2 linked regions of the Ruegeria pomeroyi DSS-3 genome follow. Each later gene encodes a partner of the first gene's protein in a complex. Links are inferred from orthologs where the notes say so. Each region holds a gene or a part of one and is shown in the gene's direction. Other genes may lie near its edges.

Region 1 (4,241 bases):
TCCCAGCGGGGGGCGAAATCACCGATCCCGCCGCCGGGGGTCGGCAGCGGCAGCACCCTTGGCCCGTCATAAACGCCGAAACACAGAAGCGGCAGCCGCCGCCCTTCGGGCATCAGCCCGGCCAGACGCGGTTCCAGCGCATAGCCCAGCTCGTAACTGGCATAACCCGCCAGCCAGGCGCCATCCGCCCGCGCCGCATCCAGATCAGCCAGCGCCGCCGGCACCTGTGCGGCGGTATCGGCCCGGATCAGCCGCACCGGGCGGTCGAATCCGGTTCCGGCCCCGCAAGGCCCGTGATCGAAACGAAGCTGCATCTGGGCCCGTCCCCCTCTGCCAATTGGCGTGAGCCTGGGGTATAGAGATTTCACGCCCGGGTGAAAGAGGCGAAAGCGGCAAAACCGCGCCGCTTTCCGATCCCTCTTGCACCTTTCCCCGAGGCGCCTATAACGCACGACAATTTGAGCGCTGGGTGGGCGCTCGTGACTCGCATGAAAATCAAAGGGGCCAGCCATGCCGAAGAGAACCGACATCCAGTCGATCATGATCATTGGAGCGGGGCCGATTGTGATCGGGCAGGCCTGTGAATTCGACTATTCCGGCGCGCAGGCCTGCAAGGCGTTGCGCGAAGAGGGCTACCGGGTGATCCTGGTGAACTCGAACCCGGCCACGATCATGACCGATCCGGGCCTGGCGGACGCCACCTATATCGAGCCGATCACCCCCGAAGTGGTCGCCAAGATCATCGAGAAAGAGCGCCCCGACGCGCTGCTGCCCACCATGGGCGGGCAGACCGGGCTGAACACCTCGCTCGCGCTCGAGGAAATGGGCGTGCTGGACAAGTTCGGGGTCGAGATGATCGGCGCCAAGCGCCATGCCATCGAAATGGCCGAGGATCGCAAGCTGTTCCGCGAGGCGATGGACCGGATCGGGCTGGAAAATCCCAAGGCAACCATCGTATCGGCCCCCAAGAACGAGAAGGGCAAATTCGACATCCGCGCGGGCCTGGCCGAGGCGATGGACGCGCTCGAGGATATCGGCCTGCCCGCGATCATCCGCCCCGCCTTTACGCTCGGCGGCACCGGTGGCGGCGTGGCGTATAACCGCGACGACTACGAGCATTTCTGCCGCTCCGGCCTCGAAGCCTCGCCGGTGGCGCAGATCCTGATCGACGAAAGCCTGCTGGGCTGGAAGGAATACGAGATGGAGGTCGTCCGCGACAAGGCGGACAATGCGATCATCGTCTGTTCCATCGAAAACGTCGATCCGATGGGCGTGCATACCGGCGACTCGATCACCGTCGCCCCCGCCCTGACGCTGACCGACAAGGAATACCAGATCATGCGCAACGGCTCGATCGCCGTGCTGCGCGAGATCGGCGTCGAGACCGGCGGCTCGAACGTGCAATGGGCGGTGAACCCAGCCGATGGCCGCATGGTGGTGATCGAGATGAACCCGCGGGTGTCGCGCTCGTCCGCGCTGGCGTCGAAGGCCACCGGCTTCCCGATTGCCAAGATCGCGGCCAAGCTGGCGGTGGGCTATACGCTGGACGAACTCGACAATGACATCACCAAGGTGACGCCTGCCAGCTTCGAGCCGACCATCGACTATGTCGTCACCAAGATCCCGAAATTCGCGTTTGAGAAGTTCCCCGGATCGGAACCCTACCTGACCACCGCGATGAAATCGGTGGGCGAGGCGATGTCGATCGGCCGCACCATCCACGAATCGATGCAAAAGGCGCTGGCCTCGATGGAATCGGGCCTGACCGGCTTTGACGAGGTCACCATTCCCGGCCTGTCGGTCGGGCTCTGGGACGCGGTCGAGGGCGCCGATGACAAGGCGCATGTGATCAAGGCGATCAGCCGCCAGACCCCCGACCGGCTGCGCACCATCGCCCAGGCGATGCGGCACGGTCTGTCGGATGACGAGATCTTTGGCGTCACCAAGTTCGACCCCTGGTTCCTGGCCCGGATCCGCGAAATCGTCGAAGAGGAACGCGCCCTGCGCAAGACCGGCCTGCCCACCACCGAGGAAGGCCTGCGCGCGCTCAAGATGCTGGGCTTCACCGATGCGCGTCTGGGCCAGCTGACCGGCCGCGACGAGGACAACGTGCGCCGCGCCCGCCACAACCTGGGCGTTACCGCCGTGTTCAAGCGGATCGACACCTGCGCCGCCGAGTTCGAGGCCCAGACCCCCTATATGTATTCCACCTACGAGGCCCCGATGATGGGCGAGGTGGAATGCGAGGCGCGCCCCTCCGACCGCAAGAAGGTGGTCATCCTGGGCGGCGGCCCCAACCGGATCGGCCAGGGGATCGAGTTCGACTATTGCTGCTGTCACGCCTGTTTCGCGCTGACCGATGTCGGCTATGAAACCATCATGATCAACTGCAACCCGGAAACCGTGTCGACCGACTATGACACCTCGGACCGGCTGTATTTCGAACCGCTGACCTTCGAGCATGTGATGGAAATCCTGCGGGTCGAGCAGCAGAACGGCACCCTGCATGGCGTCATCGTGCAGTTCGGCGGCCAGACCCCGCTGAAACTCGCCAACGCGCTGGAACAGGCCGGTATCCCGATCCTGGGCACCACGCCCGATGCCATCGACCTGGCCGAGGACCGCGAGCGGTTCCAGGATCTGGTCAACCGTCTGGGCCTGAAACAGCCCAGGAACGGCATCGCTTCGACCGACGCTCAGGCGCTGGCAATTGCCGAGGATATCGGCTTCCCGCTGGTGATCCGCCCCTCTTACGTGCTGGGTGGCCGCGCCATGGAAATCGTGCGCGACATGGACCAGCTGCGCCGCTACATCGCCGAGGCGGTGGTGGTCTCGGGTGACAGCCCGGTGCTCTTGGACAGCTACCTGTCGGGCGCGGTGGAACTGGACGTCGACGCGCTCTGCGATGGCGAGGCGGTGCATGTGGCCGGCATCATGCAGCATATCGAAGAGGCTGGCGTGCACTCGGGCGACAGCGCCTGTTCGCTGCCGCCCTATTCGCTGTCGGCCGAGATCATCGAGCAGATCAAGGATCAGACCAACAAGCTGGCCCGCGCCCTGAACGTGGTCGGCCTGATGAACGTGCAGTTTGCGATCAAGGCCAACGAGCAGGGCGTGGACGAGATCTATCTGATCGAGGTCAACCCGCGCGCCAGCCGCACGGTGCCCTTCGTGGCCAAGGCCACGGACTCTGCGATCGCCTCGATCGCCGCGCGTGTCATGGCGGGTGAGAAACTCAGCGCCTTCCCGATGCGTCCCCCCTACAAGGAGGGCGAGGATACCAAGATCGCCGACCAGATGACGCTCGCGGATCCCAACATGCCGTGGTTCTCGGTCAAGGAGGCGGTGCTGCCCTTTGCCCGTTTCCCCGGCGTCGACACCATCCTCGGCCCCGAAATGCGCTCCACCGGCGAGGTGATGGGCTGGGACCGCTCCTTTGCGCGCGCCTTCCTCAAGGCGCAGATGGGCGCGGGCATGGTGCTGCCCAGCGAAGGCCGCGCCTTCATCTCGATCAAGGACGCCGACAAGGGCGCCGCCATGCTCGAGGCCGCGCAGGTGCTGGTGGATCAGGGTTTCACCCTGGTTGCCACGCGCGGAACGCAAAGCTGGCTGGAGGGTCACGGCGTGCCCTGCGAGATCGTGAACAAGGTCTATGAGGGCCGCCCCGACGTGGTCGACATGCTGAAGGACGGTCAGGTGCATCTGGTTATGAACACCACCGAAGGCGCCCAGGCGGTGAGCGACAGCAAGGCCATCCGCTCGATCGCGCTCTATGACAAGATCCCCTATTTCACCACCGCCGCCGGCAGCAACGCCGCCGCGCTGGCGATCAAGGCCCAGGCCGAAGGCGATATCGAAGTGCGCAGCCTTCAGGGGTGACACCCCAAAAACCGGGAGAAACCGGCGAAAACCGGTCTCTCCTGCTTCTTTCTGGTCGAAAATACTCCCAGGGGGTCCGGGGGACGGCGTCCCCCGGCCTTTCTCTGTCAGATGCAACATTCGTCTTTCAGGCTTTCGCCGGGGCCAGAGACCACGCATGATCGCGCAATCGATCCCTGCGAGGCACCCCCATGAATATCTACACCACCTTCGGCACCAACGACCTGACCCGCGCGGTCCGGTTCTATGACGCGGTCTTTGCGGTGCTGGATCAGCCGCGCCTGCCCGACTGGCCCGAGGGCTGGGCCGGTTGGGGCCAGGACTATGACAATGGCACCGGCTTCTGGGTCTGCGCCCCGTTC
Region 2 (3,245 bases), 470 kb from region 1 along the record:
CTGTTGTTTGCCGTATTTCCTCGCACATAAGCTTTGAGCGTGAGCGACACCTTTGGTAAATTGGTAGATTAGTGGCGGCTAAGTCCGCTTCACCGACATCCGACGCAGACAGCTCCCGAAGATATCTTCGCAAGCTGCTATTCGACATGGCGTCACGGCTACAATGCGACCGGCCCGACGTTGCACCATTTTCGCAAAGGCCCGCGCGGGCGGGCCTTTTCTATTGGTCCTCACAAGGTCGGATCAGCAATTGCCGGCGGCGCAGAGCTGATCCTTGACCATCGGGCCGACCTTGCCGAAATCCATCTGGCCGGTATAGCGCGCCTTCAGCTCGCCCATCACCTTGCCCATGTCGCGGATCGACCCGGCGCCGGTCGCAGTGATCGCGGCACGCACGGCGCTTTCGACCTCGTCCTCGTCCAGCTGCTTGGGCAGAAACTCCTCGATCACCGAGATTTCCTGACGCTCGCGCTCGGCCAGATCCAGCCGTCCGCCCTCTTCATAGGCGCGCGCGCTTTCCTGGCGCTGCTTGGTCATCTTGCCCAGAATGGCCAGAACCTCGGCATCGCCGCAACAGGCGGCCTCTTCATCGCCGCTGCCGCGCACCGCGATATCGCGATCCTTGATCGCCGCATTGATCAGGCGCAGGGTCGACAACCGATCGGCCGCCTTGTCCTTCATCGCCTGTTTCAGCGCGGTATTCACACGTGCCCGCATATCCATTGGAACTGCCCATCCCCTGACATTGTTCAAGTTCCCGAACATAGCGAAAGAAAAAGCACGACACAACCGGGGCGCAATATAGTTAAGTTATTGAAAAACAACAAAAGCACAAAAATTGATCAGGGTTGACCCAAGGCCACAAGACCCTTAGGTATGCGCCGATTTACCCAGAGATAGAGAGTCGCGCCATGGCCCAGAACCCCCTGTCCAAGCCCACCGCATGCCTGGTTCTGGCCGATGGAACAGTGTTTTACGGCACCGGCTTCGGCGCCACCGGCCAGACCGTGGCCGAGCTGTGCTTCAACACGGCGATGACCGGCTATCAAGAGATCATGACCGATCCCTCTTATGCGGGCCAGATCGTGACCTTCACCTTCCCCCATATCGGCAATGTAGGCGTCACCCCCGAAGATGACGAAACAACCGATCCGGTTGCCGCCGGCATGGTGGTGAAATGGGACCCGACCGCTGCCTCGAACTGGCGCGCCGCCGAAGAGCTCAAGGGCTGGCTGGCCCGGCGCGGTCGCATCGCCATCGGTGGTGTCGATACCCGCCGCCTGACCCGCGCCATCCGTCAGCAGGGCGCGCCGCATGTGGCCCTGGCCCACGATCCCGAAGGTAAGTTCGATCTGGCCGCCCTGATTGCCGCCGCGCGCGGCTTTGCCGGGCTCGAAGGCATGGACCTGGCCAAGGACGTCACCTGTGCCCAAAGCTATCGCTGGGACGAGATGCGCTGGGCCTGGCCCGAGGGTTATGCCCGGCAGGAGGCGCCCAAGCACAAGGTTGTCGCCATCGACTATGGTGCCAAGCGCAATATCCTGCGCTGCCTTGCCTCGTCGGGCTGTGACGTGACCGTGCTGCCCGCCACGGCCACCGCGGCCGAGGTGCTGGCCCATGCACCCGACGGCGTGTTCCTGTCCAACGGTCCCGGCGACCCGGCAGCGACAGGTGAATATGCCGTGCCGATGATCCGCGAGATCCTCGATACCACTTCCCTGCCCGTCTTTGGCATCTGCCTGGGACACCAGATGCTGGCGCTGGCGCTTGGCGGCCGCACCGTCAAGATGAACCACGGCCATCACGGTGCCAACCACCCGGTCAAGGACCTGGAAACCGGCAAGGTCGAGATCACCTCGATGAACCACGGCTTTGCCGTGGATGCGCAAAGCCTGCCCGAGGGGGTGGTGGAAACCCACCGCTCGCTGTTTGACGGCTCCAACTGCGGCATCCGCATGAGCGAGCGGCCTGTCTTCTCGGTGCAGTATCACCCCGAGGCCAGCCCGGGCCCGCAGGACAGCTTCTATCTGTTCGAACGCTTTGCCGCGGCAATGGATGCGCAAAAAGCGGAAGTCTGACAAAGAAGTTGTTTTCTCAGACGATTTTGTCTGCTGTTAACGCTCTATTAACCTGAATTGAGCAACCCTGACTGCCGGAACGGTTGTCGGGGCTGCACATCATGAGCGACCTACATCTCAGGCTAAGCTCTGCCAGCCTGGCCCATCCGGCGCCGGAACCGCATCTGCCGCTGGGGCGCTATCTGGTGCGCAGCGGGGTGATCAGCCAGGCGCAGCTGGTGCAGGCCCTGCAGATGCAACTGCGGCTCGATGCGCCGATTGGAGAGATCCTGATCGCCGAGGGCTGGGCCGAACCCAATGATATCCTGCGCGCGCTGGCCCTGCAGAACGGGGTGCAATGGGCCGATCTGGCCTCCGACCCGCCGCGCGCCGAACTCTGCGGTCTGATGCCGCTCGATTTCTGGCTGCGGCATGGGGCCATCCCCTGGATGCGTTTGGGGCCGATGGTGATCATCGCCACCGCCCGCCCCGACCGGTTCGACCAGTTGCGCGCCGAAATGGCGCAGACCGGCATCCTCCTGATGCCGGCACTTTCCAGCCGCGACCAGATCGACACCGCCCTGGCCCGGCATTACGCGCCGACCCTGGCACAACTGGCCGAAACCCGGGTCGCGCCGCTCTACAGCTGCCGTACCTGGAACTGGCGCAGCCGGATCGCGGGCAGTGTGGTCCTGCTTTCACTGCTGATCCTGCTGCTGCTGGCACCGATAAAGGGCCTTACCCTGCTGTTTCTGGCCGCGGTGTTCACCTTGTCCTTGTTCGCTGGCCTCAAGGCGGTGGCCCTGTTGGCGCATCTGATGAACCAGTCCCATTTGACCGCGCCGCATGCCCCCGGGCTGGCCGCAGAGATCCAGGGCCTGCGACTGCCCAAGATCTCGGTCCTGGTACCGCTTTACAAGGAGCGCGAGATCGCCACCGCGCTGGTTACCCGGCTCAGCCGGCTGACCTATCCCAAGGCGCTGCTGGATGTCATTCTGGTGCTCGAGGAAAAGGACGAAGTGACCCGCCAGACCCTGTCCCAATGCACCCTACCGGCCTGGATGCGGGTGATCGAGGTTCCCGGCCATCAGGGGCTCACAACCAAGCCGCGGGCGATGAACTATGCGCTCGATTTCTGCCGGGGCGAGATCGTCGGCGTCTGGGATGCCGAGGACGCGCCGGTGGCCG

What was found.
Region 2: the proteins of carB (region 1) and carA are in contact, whole or in part, in a solved structure (PDB 1KEE), measured with the Escherichia coli proteins. The link is inferred for Ruegeria pomeroyi DSS-3 from one-to-one orthologs.

What each region holds. Positions count from the first base shown.
Region 1 is NC_003911.12:977,202-981,442, reverse strand. What follows is about bases 153-4,079. They hold carB (carbamoyl-phosphate synthase large subunit), read left to right. Parts: upstream 153-510; coding sequence 511-3,879; downstream 3,880-4,079. Other genes in these bases: SPO_RS04645 (VOC family protein), read left to right, coding at 4,071-4,079; SPO_RS04655 (aminodeoxychorismate synthase component I), read right to left, coding at 153-314. Outside these bases: more of SPO_RS04655, read right to left, coding at 1-152; more of SPO_RS04645, read left to right, coding at 4,080-4,241. UniProt on the Escherichia coli protein: Large subunit of the glutamine-dependent carbamoyl phosphate synthetase (CPSase).
Region 2 is NC_003911.12:1,442,710-1,445,954, reverse strand. Bases 64-2,994 are described here. They hold carA (glutamine-hydrolyzing carbamoyl-phosphate synthase small subunit), read left to right. Parts: upstream 64-911; coding sequence 912-2,078; downstream 2,079-2,994. Other genes in these bases: SPO_RS07020 (glycosyltransferase family 2 protein), read left to right, coding at 2,180-2,994; SPO_RS07030 (GatB/YqeY domain-containing protein), read right to left, coding at 244-723. In the rest of the region: SPO_RS07035 (hypothetical protein), read left to right, coding at 1-30; more of SPO_RS07020, read left to right, coding at 2,995-3,245. UniProt on the Escherichia coli protein: Small subunit of the glutamine-dependent carbamoyl phosphate synthetase (CPSase).